One region of the Clostridium sp. JS66 genome, then DNA from elsewhere that is predicted to be linked to it. Evidence: riboswitches for the same ligand, from Rfam matches in the RefSeq annotation. Region 1 holds a riboswitch; each other region holds the start of a gene.
What was found. A riboswitch is a leader RNA that binds a small molecule or an ion and turns the genes downstream of it on or off. The one in region 1 is predicted to bind thiamine pyrophosphate.
Positions count from the first base shown of each region.

Region 1 (5,930 bases):
TAAATGGTGGTAATAGCATATATTATGAGGAAGTTAATAGAAGACTCAATTGGCAGTATAAATACAAAGAGTCCTGCAATATACCATCAAAGTTTTCTGTATCAGAGATAAAGAGAAGATTCGATTTTCTATCAGCAGACGAAGGCAGTTCATTTTTAGTTGATTCTAGTAAATTAAATAAACCTGCATTCCTTCAGAAAACAACAAAGTTATCAGCAGCAGAGAAGGGGACAGTGCTACATACTGTTATGCAGCATGTAGATTTGAAAAAGGTTTCTAACTATGAAGAGATATCTAACCAGGTGAATGACTTAGTAAATAGAGAATTTATAACTAGAGAAGAAGCTAATTCAATTAACATAAATAAAGTATTAAGTTTTTTTAACTCTACTCTAGGAAAAAGAATGATAAAATCAAAAAAAGTTTTGAGGGAAGTTCCTTTTATTGTAAGTTTAGATAGCATTGAGCTTTACAAAGATTTGCCAAAGGATGTATATGAAGGAGAAAAATTACTTTTGCAGGGAATAATAGATTGCTATTTTGAAGAAGATGATGAATTAGTGCTTTTAGATTATAAAACAGATTATGTAGATGATTTAGATAAAATCAAAGAAAGATATTCAGTTCAAATTCAGTGCTATAAAAATGCGCTTGAAAGATTAACAGGAAAAAGTATAAAAAATAAATATTTATATTTATTTTTTAATGATAAGATATTGGAACTTTAATTTAAATTCAAATTAATAAAATTAGGAGGAAAATAGTAATGAAAAATAAAATAATATCATTGTCTATAACATTATTCCTAGCTATATTATTAATAACTGGTTTTATAATATCTTATATTTCACAAAATATGCTTAGAAATATACTTTTATCTAAATCAAGTAATAGTGGAGAAATAAGTTCTATAATGTCTCAGTTTAATTCTAAAAGTACACTTATAGTTCTTATTTCCATGGTAATATGTGCATTAATATTATCAGTTATAATTGCAATGTTTTTAAATAGCATATTTATAAAAATTGACAAATTAAAATATGATTTAAATAAGATATCACAAGGAGATTTAGCTATAAAATTAAAATCAAAGGGATATATGTCTACTTTAGCAGATAGTATAAATATTGTGGTAGGAAATACTAGAAAAATTTTATGTGAGATAGCAGAAATGTCTCAAAAAACTAGAGATTTGTCTAGCAATCTAAATAAGAATACAAAACAAACTTTATCATCATCAAATGAAATAACTAAATCTATAATTGCGATTAGTGAATCAGCTTCAGTACAATCTGGAAATGCAGAAAGCACAGGAGAAAGTGCAAAGCAAATGGTAAGTAATGCTGAAATTATAGCTGAGCATGCCCAAAATACTGAAAATATTGCAAAGGAAATGATTAATGTAATTAATGAAAGTGTTAAAGTTTTTGATGAAATAATTGTGAAAATTAAGGGGACTGGGGATGTGAGTGTAAAGCTTGCTAACAATGTTGAGACACTTCAAAGTGAGGCTGATGCAATAAAAAATATTGCTACAGTGGTAACTGAAATAAGTGAACAAACAAATCTTTTGGCTCTAAATGCATCTATTGAAGCAGCAAGAGCAGGTGAGCATGGAAAAGGATTTGCTGTAGTAGCAGATGAAGTTAAAGAATTAGCAGAACAATCCTCAAGCTCTGCAGAGGAAATAACAAAAATTATTGATAACATAACTTTAAAAATAGCTCAAATAACTAAAGAAGCTAATGAGCAAGCAGAAAGTACAAAGAAGGATATAAGATTTGCAGATGAATCTAAGAATTCATTTTCAAAAATCAAAGGGTCAACTAGTTCAACTTATGATGCTATTAATGAAATACATAAGTTAGCTAGCCAAACATCATTAATGTCCGATAAGGTTAATGAACTAATAAATGATATCATTTCAGCTAACGAAGAATCAGTAGCATTTACACAGGAAGTTTCTGCGTCAGCACAGGAACAATCAGCATCAATGGAGAGCCTTTCTGAGTTAATAAGAAATATGAATGATGCAGCAGATAGTGTAGATTTAAGGCTTAAAGATTTTATAAATAACATAGAAATAGGAGAAAATGAAAAAAAATCTATTAAGTCTGGATTCTTAAAACTGAAAAGTATAACTGAAGAAATAAATTCTAAATCTTTGCCAATAGATGGGGCTTCACAGTTATTAAAGGAAAAAGAAAATTTATATAAAGAATTTGAATATATAGGTGTGATGGATGAGAAAGGTATTATGAAATCTGCTAGTAAGCCTATATCATATGAAAATAATAACTATTCATTTAGGCCTTATTTTAAAGAGGCAATGAAAGGGAATGAATATTATACTGAACCATATATATCTAATGTATCCTTTAATTATTGCATTGCCATAGCAGTACCATTTAAAAATAAGTTTGGAGAAATTGATGGAGTTATTATGGCAGATTTGATTATAGAAAAATAGGATTATACCATATGTGTCATTTTTATTAATTAATTGTTCAGAAAAAGTTAATCCTTTATTTTCAATATATTCTTATTTTTTACCACAATATATGTAATTTATTGAAAATTATTCATTGATGTAAGGATGTAATTATTACATAATGATGAGTAGATGTGTCAATTAGTTTTTGGATTTGTTGTGGAGGAAAGTAAAGAATGAGAAAGATTTTATTAAGCAGAAAGTTTTTAAAGGATTTGGATTATATAATGTTATTCGCAGCTATACTTATTGTATGTTTTGGTATAGCTAATATTTTTAGTGCAACACACAATAAGTGTGGATTCAGCTATTTTGAATTGCAATCTATTTGGTTAATTGTTGGAGTTATAGTTGTATATATACTGCTAAATTTTGATTATAAAACAATAGGTTCATATTGCGGATTTATATACTGGAGTGGAGTAGCGCTATTGTTATTTAATGATATAACAAGTAGAGCTGTTAAAGGTGCTGCTTCTTGGATAAGAATAGGAAATAGAGCCATAGAACCTGGTGAATTTGTAAAAATAGGTCTAATATTAATGCTTGCTAAAAAATTAGATGATATGGAAGGTAACATTAATAATATAAAAAACTTTTTAACCCTTTGTGCATATGCTGCTATACCAATGATTTTAATTATAGTACAACCTAATTTAGGTATGGCTTTAATATGTTTTTTTATAACATTAGCTATATTTTTTATAAGTAACTTAAATTTAAAAGTTATAATATATGGATTTTTGTCCATGATTCCAATAAGTGTATTTATATGGTTTAGTGGTTTAATGAAAAGTTATCAGAAAGACAGAATAATTTCATTTTTAAATCCAGAATTGTATCAACAGGATACAGCATTTCAATTAATGCAATCAATTATAGGTATAGGATCTGGAAGGTTGTTTGGCAGTGGATATTTAAAAGGTGTACAAGTGTCAGGAGGTTATATACCTGAGGTTCATACTGATTTTATATTTGCGGTGGTAGGAGAAGAATGGGGATTGATTGGAGCTGTTATTCTGCTGATTTTTTTTGGTATATTGTTGTATAGAATGATTAATGCAGCTAAGGAATCTAAAGATATTTTTGGAAGACTTATATGTGTGGGAACAGCAGCATCCTTTATATTTTCTATATTTCAAAATATAGGTATGACAATAGGTATTATGCCAATAGCAGGAATTACTCTACCTTTTATGAGTTATGGAGGAAGTTCTATTTTAACTAATTTTATATCATTAGGATTAGTTTTAAATGTGTATATGAGAAGAAGAAAAATTAATTTTTAAGGTTGCAAATATTTATAAATATATGTACAATATAATTGTAATTAAGTAAAAATTTAATAAATTCGTTGTGGGGGTGCTGTAAGGCTGAGAAGAGAGTTTTCTCTAACCCTTTGAACCTGATCTAGGTAAAACTGGCGTAGGGAAGCAGATATTTTATGATATAAAATAATATATTTTCAAGTGTATTGCTTTTCTGCGATACACTTTTTGTTTTACTTAAATTAGAGTATGTTTATCATCCACACAGCCATATAAGGAGTGATTAAAGTGAAAAAAGTCCTAACTATTGCAGGATCAGATAGCTGTGGAGGGGCAGGAATTCAAGCAGATTTAAAGACTATGAGTGCATTAGGTGTTTATGGTATGAGTGTTATCGCAGCTATAACAGCACAAAATACTGTAGGGGTACAAGATGTAATGGATGTTACGGATGAAATGATAGCGGCACAAATAACATCTATATTTACTGACATAGATGTAGATAGTGTAAAGATTGGAATGGTTTCTAATAGTAAAACCATAGGAGTGATAAAAAAATTACTGTTGAAATTTAAAGCAAAAAATATAGTATTAGATCCAGTTATGGTTTCTAAAAGTGGATATTTTCTTTTAAAGCCTGAAGCACAAGAAGCTATAAAGGAACTTGTATCAATATCAGATTTAGTAACTCCTAATATTCCAGAAGCAGAAGTATTAACAAATATGAAAATAGAAAATGCAGATGATATGAAAAATGCAGCAGCGAAAATAAAAGAATTTGGTGTTAAAAATGTTTTGATAAAAGGTGGTCACAGATGTAATGATGCCAATGATATACTGCTATGTGATGATGGATTTATAAATTTAGCAGGGCATAGAATCAACACTAAAAATACACATGGAACAGGATGTACATTATCCTCAGCAATAGCTTCTTATTTAGCTAAGGGATATAGTGTAAAACAATCAGTGACACTTTCTAAAGAATATATAACCAAGGCTATAGAAAACTCTTTTTCTATAGGACATGGAGTAGGACCAGTAGGACATTTTATTGAACTTTATAAAAAGGCAGATGTAGATTTTGAATAAAAGAATAAGTGATTTTAACTATGATAATTATAAACAACTTAATTTTCGCAGTTTAAAAATATTGCGACACAACTTTTTTTCAGAGGACAATTGAGTTATTAAAAATATTAAAAATGTGGGGGAATTAAAAATGAATGATTTAAACATGATGGATAAAGTGGCTGAAAGTTTAGCAAAGCTTAGAAAAAAGGTTCCATTGGTGCACTGTATAACAAATTATGTAACAATAAATGATTGTGCAAATATACTTTTATCTTTTGGTGCTTCCCCAGCTATGTGTGAAGCTTATGATGAAGTTTTTGATTTTGTAAAGTTATCCTCAGCACTATATATAAATGTTGGAACTTTAACAAAAGAACAAGAAGCAGCAGCAGTACTTGCAAGTATATCTGCAAAACAAAATAATATACCTGTAGTACTAGATCCTGTGGCTTGTGGAGCTATACCAAGAAAACTTTCTGTAATAAATAGAATATTTGAAGTAGGACGTGTGGATATTATAAAAGGCAATATTGGAGAAATAAAGTTCTTAGCTGGTGAGGCATCAAAGGTAAGGGGAGTAGATTCTCTTGAAGGCTCTGAAGGAGCATTAGAAGCATGTATTAGTCTTGCAAATAAATATAATTGTGTAATTGCAGCTACAGGAAAAGAAGATTTTATTACAGATGGAAAAAGAAGTGCAATTATTCAAAATGGTACAGAGATGTTTACGAAAGTGACTGGATCAGGATGTATGCTGGGAGCGCTTTGTGGTGGCACTGCTGGAATCTATGAAGATAAATTTATAGCTGCTGTAACGGCTGTACTTTCAATGAATATAGCAGGAGAAGGAGCTTATGAAGAAGCTAAATTCCCAGGATCTTTTAAAGTTAAACTTATGGATCACATTTATTGCTTATCAGAAGAAAAATTGAAGGAAGAAGGAAAAATTATATGGAAATAGATTATGGTTTATATCTTATAACAGACAGAAGTTTTTTAAAAGGTAGAGATTTAAAAAAAGTTGTTGAAGAAGCAATTTTAGGAGGAGTTACTTTAGTTCAAGTGAGAGAAAAAAATATTTCAACTAGAGAATTTTA
Region 1 covers NZ_CP131467.1:698,967-704,896, forward strand. The annotation lists gene addA (helicase-exonuclease AddAB subunit AddA) at 1-728, shown strand, start outside; gene Q6H37_RS03120 (methyl-accepting chemotaxis protein) at 767-2,470, shown strand; gene rodA (rod shape-determining protein RodA) at 2,668-3,780, shown strand; TPP riboswitch at 3,840-3,941, shown strand; gene thiD (bifunctional hydroxymethylpyrimidine kinase/phosphomethylpyrimidine kinase) at 4,048-4,851, shown strand; gene thiM (hydroxyethylthiazole kinase) at 4,982-5,794, shown strand; gene thiE (thiamine phosphate synthase) at 5,785-5,930, shown strand, end outside.

Region 2 (5,930 bases), 2.6 Mb from region 1:
GTACGCTATAATAAGCAGGGCGAGAACCAACGCAAAAAGCAGATAAACATTCATATTTACGTCAAGCCTCCTTATTAAAACGATAGCCTACACCTCGGACTGTTAAAATATAAAACGGACGGTCGGGATCTGGTTCAATCTTTTTGCGCAATTTACTGATAAAAGACATAATATTACTATCATCAAAACTATATTCTTCTTTCCACACTTGCGTATAAATCTGTTTTTTGGTAAACACCCGTCCCTTATTGGAAGCCAAAAATGAAAGTAAATCAAATTCTTTGCTTGTAAGCTCAACTGGAATATCATTAACAGAAACCATGCGATTTGATTTATCAATCACCATGCCCTTTAACACTATATAATCAGTATCCGTTACAAAAGTTGGGTTCAAGGTAGTGTAGCGGCGAATAAGGGAATTGACACGAGCCATGAATTCGTTAATGCTGAAGGGTTTTGTTAGGTAATCGTCAGCACCTAGCCGCAACCCTGAAACCTTATCGTCCTCGTCACTTTTAGCAGTGAGCATAAGCACCGGGATATTACTTGTTTCCCTAATTTTTTTCAGAACTTGAAAACCGCCTATATCCGGCATCATTACGTCCAAAATTACAAGAGAGCAGCTATTTTTGTTTTCGTCAGCCAGACGCAGCCCCTCTACACCACCATGTGCAATAATAGCAGATAAATTCTCTTGCTCTACACATTTTTTCATAAGAGCACAAAGCTCTTTATCATCGTCTATAATCAAAACATTATTCATGTTGTAGCTCCTTTCCCCTCTTTGCTCTGCCGTCCTTTCTACAAACTCTATCAGTGTAATTATAGGTGGACAGACAAATAATATCAAGTTTCTATTTATAAATTATATTGGCTATTTGTTAGAACTGTGTAGACATATCCAAAAGGGAAGGTGAACAGTAACCAGATTGTATTAAACTTTAAAATATAATAGCTGTTTCTTTCTTTAGTCTCCTTCTCTCCTATAAAAGGAATATAAAACTTAAATTCCTTAAATAAATATATTAAAACAACAGATAGTACTATATGGTAAAGCTGTCATGTTGTCTGGCAATTATATAAATTTAGAAATGCTTTCAGAAAGTTTTGTTGAACACTTTTCCATCTTCAGCAATCAATTGGGTTTTATACACAATGGTATTTTTAAAGCTGTAGCTCTGTATCATCTATATGGTATAGAAAAAGGTGTATCTGCACTTGAAAAAGTAATTTTAAGTGCACAAGCAGATAATATTATAATGCCTTTTGTTGAAAATGCCTCATATATTATGGACATGCTCTACATAATAGAAAATAATGATTCAAATAATGACTATGTGAAAAAAATAATACACTATGGAAAGCAGTATAATGAAAGTTTAAATAAAAACAAGCTTGATAAAATCAGCCTATCTCCAAGAGAAATAGAAGTGCTTTCACTGATAGCTGAAGGTTTAAAAAGAGAAGATGTTGCATCACACCTTAGAATGTCACAGGAAACTGTAAGGACACATCTTCGAAATATATACCAAAAACTAGGTGCTAGTGGAAAGATTTCAGCAATAAAAATGGCACGATTAAGTGGAATAATTTAAAAAATAAGACAGGAGGATATTTAAGCCCTGTCTTATTTTTCATGATTAATATATTTATATGAAATTTTTTATGATCCTTATATTATTTGAAATTACATTTTATTTTTTCTACAATAGTATCATCAGAAATTGTAAATATATTATTTATAAGTTCAGTTCTAAAGCTTCCTATACCACTTACATGCTGTGACAGTTCCCCGCATATTCCCATAAGTGCTACTGCTAAAATAGTACCACCTAATATATCTAATGAGGAAATATAACTTGCTATAAGTGCAGTAACCATACATCCTGTACCCGTTACCATTGAAAGCATTTCGCAGCCATTTTTTATTAAATAAGCATCATCTCCATTTACTACTATATCTACTACCCCTGTAGCTGCAATAACAGCACCAGTTTTAAGTGATAATTCCTTAATTATTTTTATATTTTCATCAAAGCTTTTAGATGTTATTTCATCACCTTCACCTACATCTATTCCCTTTGCATTACTTTTTATACCACAAATTGCTTTTATTTCAGACATATTGCCCTTAATAACACTTGGACGACACTTTGAAATAAATTTTTTTGCGTAGTTTAATCTTAAATTACTACAGCCAACACCTACAAGATCAATTATTTCAGGAATTTTCTTTTCAAAAGCTATTTTACCTGAAATCATCATGGATTCCATTCGAGCATCTGTTATATTTCCAAGATTAACTCCCAATGCTTTAGAAACAGAAGTAATTTCTGAAACCTCTAAAGGATGTTCAGCCATAATAGGTTTTGCACCTACAGCAAGTACTACATTTGCACAATCATTTATTGAAATTGGATTTGTAATACAATGAATAAGAGGTTTATTGATTTTAACACTGTGTTTTATTTGCAATAATCTCTCTATTAACCTCTGTTGATTTGTCATAAACTTTTACCCCCAAGCTCTTTTGAATCTTTATAAGCATCCCATTCTTACTTAATGCTCCCAAGAAGATAAAAGCAATTGCTCCTCCTATAATTGTAGCAGTAAAGAATAAAGGAACATAAAACATTAATGAAAGTCCTTTTTTACCCCAAAAATATGTCATAATAGGTGCTGAAACAATGGCTCCTATAATACCAGTTCCTATAACTTCGCCTAAAACTCCAAAAATCAAAGTATTCTTAGATGCTCTGTATAAAAGTCCTGACAAAAATGCACCAAAAACAGCACCAGTTAAAGCTAGAGGTGGAATTCCCATAAGGAACATTCTAATAATTCCAATGCAGACAGCACAAAGTAGTGCATACCAAGGTCCGAGTACAACTGCACATGTAATATTTATAACTGAAGACATAGGGCACATTCCTTCTATACGAAGAATTGGTGATATTACAACCCCCATTGCTATAAGCATTGCCAGCATAAGTTTTTTTAATAGTTTTGAGTTTCTTTCCATAATAAAATACCTCCATAATAATATTTATTTTCTAACCATATAGGAAATAAACACCATCATTTAGGCATAATTTTATTGTAACTAAATAGCAATTCCCTATATGATTTAAATAGATTTCTTAACATCACATGAAGCGTTAGATTCAATCTGATGCTTGAAAATCTTTATCCAAGGACATAACCCACTCTTTACTATCACTTTGAAAAGTGCGAGTATTAGAGCTGTTAGTCACTAGAAATCATGATATTGATCGGTCGAAGCTCAAAAGCTTCCTCTCACCTTGAAACACAAGTTCCCTCGCTATTTAGTTGTCCTTTGATATAAAGCTTAGGGCGCTCCCCCTCTGCTCCTAAAAAAAATAAAAAATGGAATATACCTATAAGGCACATTCCATTTACACTTGCAAAATAATAAAAGCATAAATCAAATATTTCCTTACGTCGGTATTATCCGAATCAAGTTATGGGTCGAAGCATACACTTCCTCTCAGCCTGCTTAAACAAGCTCCCCTTTTTAAGGAAATTATACCATATATCATTTCTAATTTCAACACACCCATTAAAAGTAATTCGTAGTAAAGGTTTACTTTCTTATATAATTTCTTAAATGAAATAACTATTTATTACTTGGAAAATCCATAAGGATAATCTATAATAAACAGGTGTGCTAAAACTTTAAGTTATTCATTTATGTGGAAAACAAAGGATGTACTTAAATATATTATAATCAAACAAAATTAAAGGAGACAAAGCATATGAAAAACAATCAAAATATTGGAAGAACCCTATTTTTACTAGTATGTTTCGTAATTATTTTTACAATTGGAATTGGAACTTTTTCATGGATTTCCTTCAAAAATGAAAATGATAAGGTCAATAATAAGATGTATTCTATTAACAATTATGTTGCATTAACTGATAATGCAAGAGTTGTACAAGTTGACTTTAAAAAGCAAGTTCAATATTGGAAGGATACATTATTAAGAGGCAATGATCCAGAATCCTTTGATAAGTCATATAGCGAATTTTTAAAACAAGACGAAACTGTCCAAACAGGATTAAGTAAACTAAAAGAATCTATGTCCAAACAAAACATGGATACTGCTTTAGTAGACAAACTAGCAAATTCCCATAAAGAACTTCATAATAAATACACTCAAGCTATACAAAGTTATGATAAAAATAACCTTCAAAGTTTTAAAATTGTTGATGCATTAGTAAAAGGTGTTGACAGAGAATCTACTGACAATATGGATTTATTAGTAAAACAAATACAACAAAAAGAAAACTCAGAAGTTGCAAACAGCATAAATCAATTGAAAGAAGATAATAGCAAATTTCAAAAATCTTTAATTGCTATTATATTAATTAGTATTTGTATAAGTATATTTTTTGCAGCACTAATTTTCCTAACTTACAAGAGAATTATAAATTTTATAGACCAACTCCAATTATTAATGGAACGTGCAGAAAATGGAGACTTTACCGTTAAGGGAGAAATACTTAAAAAAGATGAATTAGGTAGAGTCACTGAAAAATTCAATGGATTTATAGAAAAAATTAGAATATTAATTTCACATACTAAAGAACTTAGTAAAAATGTATACTCATCTTCTGGAGAAATGACAAACTCCTCTGAAGAAGTTAACAGAGCTTCTGAGCAAATTGCTGAAGCTATGAATAATTTATCAAAAGCTAGTACTGAACAATCAGCGTTGGCAGAACAAGGTAATGTCATGGTAACTAATGTAGTTCAAGGAATATCAAGTATAACCAAAAATAACATTACCATTGAAGAACTTGCTGTTAAAGCAATGAAAACTGTAGATGATAGTGTATCAAGTATTAAACATCAAAGCGATACCATGATAGATACTAAAAATGCATCTAAGGATGTTAGCAATACTATTTTAACTCTATCTGAAAAATCAAAAATGATTAGCCAAGTTATTGATGTTATTAATGGTATATCAGAGCAGACAAATTTACTTGCTTTAAATGCTTCCATTGAAGCTTCAAGAGCAGGAGAAGCAGGAAAAGGCTTTGCAGTTGTGGCAGAAGAAGTAAGAAAACTAGCTGAAATGTCCACTGAATCTGCTAAGGAAATAAGTAATTTAATAAAAGAAGTTCAAACTAATATAGAAACTACTGTAGCTAAAATGAATACAGCCGAATCTTCTATAAATGAACAAGTATCTTCATTAACATCTACAGAAAATAAGTTCAAAAATGTAAAGGATGCTGTATTAGAAGTAACAACAAAAGTTAACGAAGTTACTAAAGAAGCAATTGCTATTAATAATAGTGCAAAGTCAGTGGAAGAATCTATAAATAGTATTGTAAATATATTAAAAGATAATGCTTTGCAAACAGAAGAAGTTTCTGCTTCTACAGAAGAGCAAACATCACATATACATGAAATATCGTCATCCATAAGTGAAATTTCACAGCTTTCAAGTAAACTTCAACAATCAATAGAAAAATTTACTATATAATTTGTTTATTGTGATTTTTGTGCTAAAATGTAATTAGTTACATTTGTCCGATGACTAACATATTTAACACTCTATTTTTTAATTTAGAGTATTAAAAGTTATTCTTTGGACAAATTTAACTTAACAAAATGTTTTATGGATAAAGGAGATAATAATTATGGATGAAGTTTTAAAGTTTTTAACTGACAACAAAGTTTTTTATCTTGCTACTGTAAATGGAGATAATCCAGCATTACGTCCTTTTGGATTTGTAATGAAATACGATAATAAGCTATGTTTTTGTACTGGCAATACAAAGGATGTATACAAACAACTAAAGGCTAATCCAAAATGCCAAATCAGTGCAACTTCTCCAGAAGGAAAATGGCTTAGATTAAATGGAAAGGTAGTTTTTAATACAACAAAAGAATCACA
Region 2 covers NZ_CP131467.1:4,403,505-4,409,434, forward strand. The annotation lists gene Q6H37_RS20430 (HAMP domain-containing sensor histidine kinase) at 1-54, opposite strand, end outside; gene Q6H37_RS20435 (response regulator transcription factor) at 62-763, opposite strand; gene Q6H37_RS20440 (helix-turn-helix transcriptional regulator) at 1,062-1,595, shown strand; gene thiM (hydroxyethylthiazole kinase) at 1,678-2,475, opposite strand; gene thiW (energy coupling factor transporter S component ThiW) at 2,453-3,022, opposite strand; TPP riboswitch at 3,437-3,543, opposite strand; gene Q6H37_RS20455 (HAMP domain-containing methyl-accepting chemotaxis protein) at 3,777-5,516, shown strand; gene Q6H37_RS20460 (pyridoxamine 5'-phosphate oxidase family protein) at 5,674-5,930, shown strand, end outside.
Region 2: linked by a shared signal. The riboswitch ahead of thiW (energy coupling factor transporter S component ThiW) and the one ahead of thiD (bifunctional hydroxymethylpyrimidine kinase/phosphomethylpyrimidine kinase) in region 1 are both predicted to bind thiamine pyrophosphate.

Region 3 (5,930 bases), 2.2 Mb from region 1:
TTCACAGCAATATCAATTATGGTTTGTGGTCTTAAACTTCCATCTAAATGGCAGTGAAGATCTACCTTAGGGAGATTTTTAATTATTTTGTTATAATCCATTTTACTTCACCTCTTTCTAATATAATAACATTTATAATAAATCAATTCTATAAAAAACATATAACTACTAATTACAAATTATATTATATGAGTATAACAGTAATGTCACTAATACAAAATCATTATTATAACTTTTTATATATAAATTACTTAATGCAAAACAATTTCATGCATTTGTTTTCATATTGCTATGATTTATTTCACTATGGTATACTATTTATAAGTTATTAGAATTTCAATTTATATTCTTATCAATAATGATATAAAAAAATAAAGGCATATAGTGTATAAACTTATCCAAGGTTTAAATAACCTATGTACATCTAGAACTTTAAAATCTTAAATTTCAAAAGTTCTAGTATACACAATATAAGAATTCTTAGCTAGTTAAATCTAGAGAATTCTACTGCCATTTCTCTTTTCGTAAAGAGAAATGGTGTGTTTGTGTTTGGTGTAATTGGATAAATAAAATGCACTATATGTCTTTATTATTTTTAAATAAATAGATTTTTCTATTAAAAGATAAAGAGTATATTCTAATTAAAATACAAATGAAATTTTAATAACAATATATTTTAATGTTAAGGAGTGAAAATCTATGTTTCTTATGATTGATAACTATGACTCATTTGTATATAACCTAGTAAGATACTTAGAAGAATTAAAGGAAGATATTAAAGTTTATAGGAATGATAAATTAACTTTAGAAGATGTAAATAAAATGCATCCAGAAGGAATTATAATTTCTCCAGGCCCTAAATCTCCTGACCAATCGGGCATTTGTACAAACGTAGTTAGAAAATTTAGTAATAAAATTCCCATTTTGGGCATATGTCTTGGACACCAATGTATTGGATATGCTTTTGGTGCTAATATAATAAAGGGCAAAGAACCAATACACGGTAAAGTATGCAAAGTGCATCATAAAAATATAGGAGTATTTAAAGGACTTAAAAATCCAGTAAACGTTACAAGATACCATTCATTAATAATAGATAGGAATACACTTCCTGAATGCCTTAATATAACCTGTGAAACCACTGATGGAATTATAATGGGAATCAGACATAAAAGATATCTTGTTGAAGGAGTACAATTTCACCCTGAAGCAGAGCTAACAGAATGTGGACATAAAATGCTAAAAAATTTTATAGAAGAATCAAAAATATTTAACAGGAGGTAATGATATGGATTTCTTGATTGAAGAAATAAATACAAATTTAGATGCTTTCGATATTTACTCGTTATTTAAGGATGATAAAACAGTTACTATTTTGGATAGTTGTATGAGCACAGAAAATTTGGGTAGATACTCATTTATAGGACTAAAACCATTTACTACTTTTAAGTATGAAAATCATATTTGCACTATAAATGGAAAGGAATTTAATGCTGATCCATTTCAAGAGCTTAATAAACTTATCAATGGATGTAAAATTGAAAATAACACAGAACTCCCATATGTTGCAGGAGCCATGGGTTACTTTTCCTATGATCTAGGAAGAGTTATAGAAGATCTCCCTATAACAGCTAAGCAAGAAGTAAAAATACCAGATTGCTATTTTTACTTCTATGACAATGCAGTTATAGTAGATAACTTAAAAAAGAAAACTTATATCACTTCCCTTGGTATATTAAATTCCAAAGAAGAAAGCATATATAAAATAAAACATAAAATAATATCAGGAAGCAAGATCATATATAGAGAAATTTACAAAAGTGATACCAAATTCACATCAAACTTTAGTAAGAGTAAATACATTGAAACAGTAGAAAAGGTTAGACAGTTCATACGAAATGGAGATATTTATATTACTAATCTAACTCAAAGATTTTGTTGCAAAACAAAAAAAGAACCTTATGAAATATATAAAAATTTAAGACATATAAATCCAGCTCCATTTGCTGCATTGATGAATGTTGAAGATTTTAGTTTAGTATCTTCTTCTCCAGAAAGGTTTTTAAAAATAAGGAATACCGTTGTTGAAACAAGACCTATTAAAGGTACAAGACCTAGAGGAAAAAATAAAGAAGAAGATTTAAAAAATAGGCAAGAACTTATAAATAGTGAAAAAGATAAGTCTGAATTATTAATGATTGTAGATTTGGAGAGAAATGATTTGAGTAAGGTTTGTAAGCCTTATTCTGTAAAAGTAACAGAACTCTTTAAATTAGAAGAATACAGTACGGTATTTCATTTAGTATCAACTATTACTGGAGAATTAAAAACAGAATACACAGCAGTTGATTGTATAAAGGCATGTTTTCCTGGTGGTTCTATAACAGGGGCCCCTAAAGTAAGATCTATGGAAATAATTGAGGAATTAGAAAATACTAGAAGAAATATTTATACAGGTTCTATAGGATATTTAGGTTTTGATGGTAATGCAGACTTAAATATAGTTATCAGAACTATACTTATAAAAGATGAAAAGGCTTATTTAGGTGTTGGTGGAGGAATTACCTGGGAATCCGAAAATGAGTCTGAATATAATGAAACATTGGATAAAGCTAAGGCTTTGATGAATGTACTATGAAAAGGAGATTTGAGTTCATGATACTTTTAAATGGCAAAATATCAAAAAATCAGAATTTACTTTTAGATAGTGGTTTTTATTTTGGAAGAGGACTTTTTGAAACAATGCTTGTAAATAATATACCAATTTTTCTTGAGGATCATTTATTTAGGATAAATAATGGGCTTTCCATTATAGGAATAGATAAAAAAATTACTGAAGCTGAAGTTATAGATGCTGTAAAAAAACTTCACTGCAGCAATTGTGTGTTAAAGCTAGTAGTTACAGAAAAAAATGTATTATTTACTACTAAAAAAAATAATTATACTGTTGAACAATATAATAAAGGATTTAAAGCTAAAATAAGTTCTGTTAAAAAAAATGAATTTTCTAAGCTTACATATCTAAAATCTTTAAATTATTTAGAAAATATACTAGAGCACGAAAAATGTATTAATGAAGGATATAATGAAGTATTATTTTTCAACACCAACAATAAGCTAACTGAAGGAAGTATCTCTAATGTATTTTTTATCAAGAACAAAAAAATATATACTCCACATAAAAAATGTGGATTACTTGAAGGTACAGTAAGAAAGTTTATAATAAATAACTTTGATGTTACTGAAGGTAAATTCAACAAGGAGGATTTAATGTCCGCAGATAGTGTTTTTTTAACTAATAGCCTTATGGGAATAATGAAGGTTTCTAATATTTGCAATAGAAATTTTAACGACTATAGTATTATTGAGGAAATAAGAAAAGTTTATAAAGAACATTTAAATAAATATTAAAGCAAGGCAGCCTATAACTTATTTTATTAAGTAATTTAAAATAAAAACACCTAACTATATTTAAAATATAATTAGGTGTTTTCTATGGCGGAAAGATAGGGATTCGAACCCTAGGTACGGTCACCCGTACGCCGGTTTTCAAGACCGGTGCCTTAAACCAACTCGACCATCTTTCCAAAGAACATTTATAATTATAACAACCATATGATTAAATGTCAACACTTTTTTAAATTTAATTTTTATCCTATTTTCATAGCCGAAGACATAATAGCCACTCCATAAGCTTTAGTACTTAAAACTTTTTTTATGTTATCTTCATTTATTCCTCCTATGGCTATAACTGGTATAGTAACACTTTCACATATTTTTTCTAAAAACTCTATTCCTCTTCCTTTTAACCCCAACTTACAGTCTGTTTCAAATATATGACCTGCCAATAAATAACTTGCACCAAGCTTTTCTGCTTCCACTGCTTCTTCTACTTTATGAACAGATACCCCCACAACAATTTTTTTACAAATACTTTCATTGCTTTTCATATTTTTAAAGTTTTCAAAGCTTGTATGAAATCCATAAGCATTTATATCTAGAGCTGCTTTAATATTTCCATTAATAATTAAAGGAATATTATATTCACCTGTTATAGTTTTAATTTTTTCACCTAAATGTTTTAACGCTTCATACTCTAAATCTTTTTCCCTTAATATAACACCATCTGCACCCTTAAATGCACATTTTTCTATTACTTCACACAGATTGCTGCTCTGCTCTATTAAATGCCTATTTGTAACTACATATATTTTTTTATTTTCCTTTAAATTAAACAAAGCTTATCCACCACCTTTTATTAAAATCATATCAAAACGTAAAAAGCACAAATTCATAGAGAATTTGTGCTTAAAATCTATAATTCTTCTCCCTATGTCGTTATTACCCAAATCAGGTTATGAAGATAATGAATATCATTCCACTCTCAGTCCACTATTATGAACTCCCCTTAACTTATATTAATTTGTCAACACATTTTAGCATCAATTTACCATAAGCTTAAAATAAAGTCAATTTCATTTAAATCTAGCCTTATTATGTGCTAATCATCAATTTTCCAGTGATGTTAAAATTATTTTTATATATACTGTTATTTTAAATTAAAAACAGGCTTTATTTCTCCAACACTTTTTCCTACATTATTTAAATTTTTCATTATTTTAAACTTATTTAAAGCCTTTTTCTCTTCTTCATCTAAAACATTTAAATCTTCAAGGCATTGAATAACTACTGGATATAATGCTCTACTACTATTTCCATCTTCTATTTTTACTGCTATACCAATGTTCATATTTTTTATTCCAATACAATAAACTGCTTCTGCTCCAAATTTACCTATTAGCTTACCATGAGTATTTTTTATAAGTTCTGTACAGAATCCATTAGTACCTGCTATCATTTCAGGTGCATTATTCATAGCCTTAAATACTCTGTTGGCAGCATTTCTATATTCTATAGACAAATTATTTGGATTGGCCAGCTTTGCAAATCCAAATGCCATATTATATAGAGGAATACCATATACTGGAACCGTACATCCATCTGTTCCTATAAATATTTTTTTCTCATCTATACCACACATTTCTGCTACTACTTTTTTTATTTCTTTTTGTATAACATGTTGTTCCAAATTATAATCCTTTACATCATAACCCTTGCAAATACATGCAGCAAGCATACCTGCATGTTTTCCTGAACAATCAGTATTTGTAGGATTTAGTTTTACGTGATCCCATATAAGCTGATTCTTATACTCTTCATTTAAAGATAACGTAGTTCCACATAAAAGATCATTTACAGACAATCCTATTTTTTTCATTATGCCTTCAACTGTTTTTCTATGAAAATCTTCACCATAATGGGAAGCACACATTATAGAAATTTCCTCATCTGTAAACTTAAATTTATCTGCTGCACCACTTAGGATTACATTTAAAGTTTGAATTGGTTTTGCTGCTGACCTCATATAAGTAACCTTGTATGGATCTCCAATAGAATATAAAAGTTTTCCGTCATTATTAACTACAGCTATATCACCTCTATGCAAGCTTTCTACTATAGATCCTCTTTTTACATTCACAAGTATTTCAGACACACCTATCCCCCCTAATTTTATTGGATTATTTAACATTCTTCATAATATAGCTTATTCCTCTAAATTTCAGAATGTTTCACATATTACCAATAATATTCCTTATATGCTTCTAATAATGTTTAAGGATAGGCATTTTATATATTAAAATAGTAATGAAAATAATTATCCAATTACTATATATATTGATTTTATCAATTCGTATTTGAATTCTTAAATCATTTCTGTTTTATACCATTCAATAATAAATCACAATATTTTTCTGTAATTTCACTTATAGATTTTTCATGCTTTTTATATGTAATATATCCTTTAGAAAATTCTGTTTCTGGTATATTTAATTTTTCCATAATAAAATCTCTTAAAAGTATCATATTTC
Region 3 covers NZ_CP131467.1:4,811,435-4,817,364, forward strand. The annotation lists gene add (adenosine deaminase) at 1-101, opposite strand, end outside; gene Q6H37_RS22135 (aminodeoxychorismate/anthranilate synthase component II) at 700-1,284, shown strand; gene pabB (aminodeoxychorismate synthase component I) at 1,289-2,638, shown strand; gene Q6H37_RS22145 (aminotransferase class IV) at 2,656-3,411, shown strand; tRNA gene Q6H37_RS22150 (tRNA-Ser) at 3,497-3,587, opposite strand; gene Q6H37_RS22155 (thiamine phosphate synthase) at 3,651-4,238, opposite strand; TPP riboswitch at 4,311-4,419, opposite strand; gene Q6H37_RS22160 (asparaginase) at 4,550-5,554, opposite strand; gene Q6H37_RS22165 (TetR/AcrR family transcriptional regulator) at 5,770-5,930, opposite strand, start outside.
Region 3: linked by a shared signal. The riboswitch ahead of Q6H37_RS22155 (thiamine phosphate synthase) and the one ahead of thiD (bifunctional hydroxymethylpyrimidine kinase/phosphomethylpyrimidine kinase) in region 1 are both predicted to bind thiamine pyrophosphate.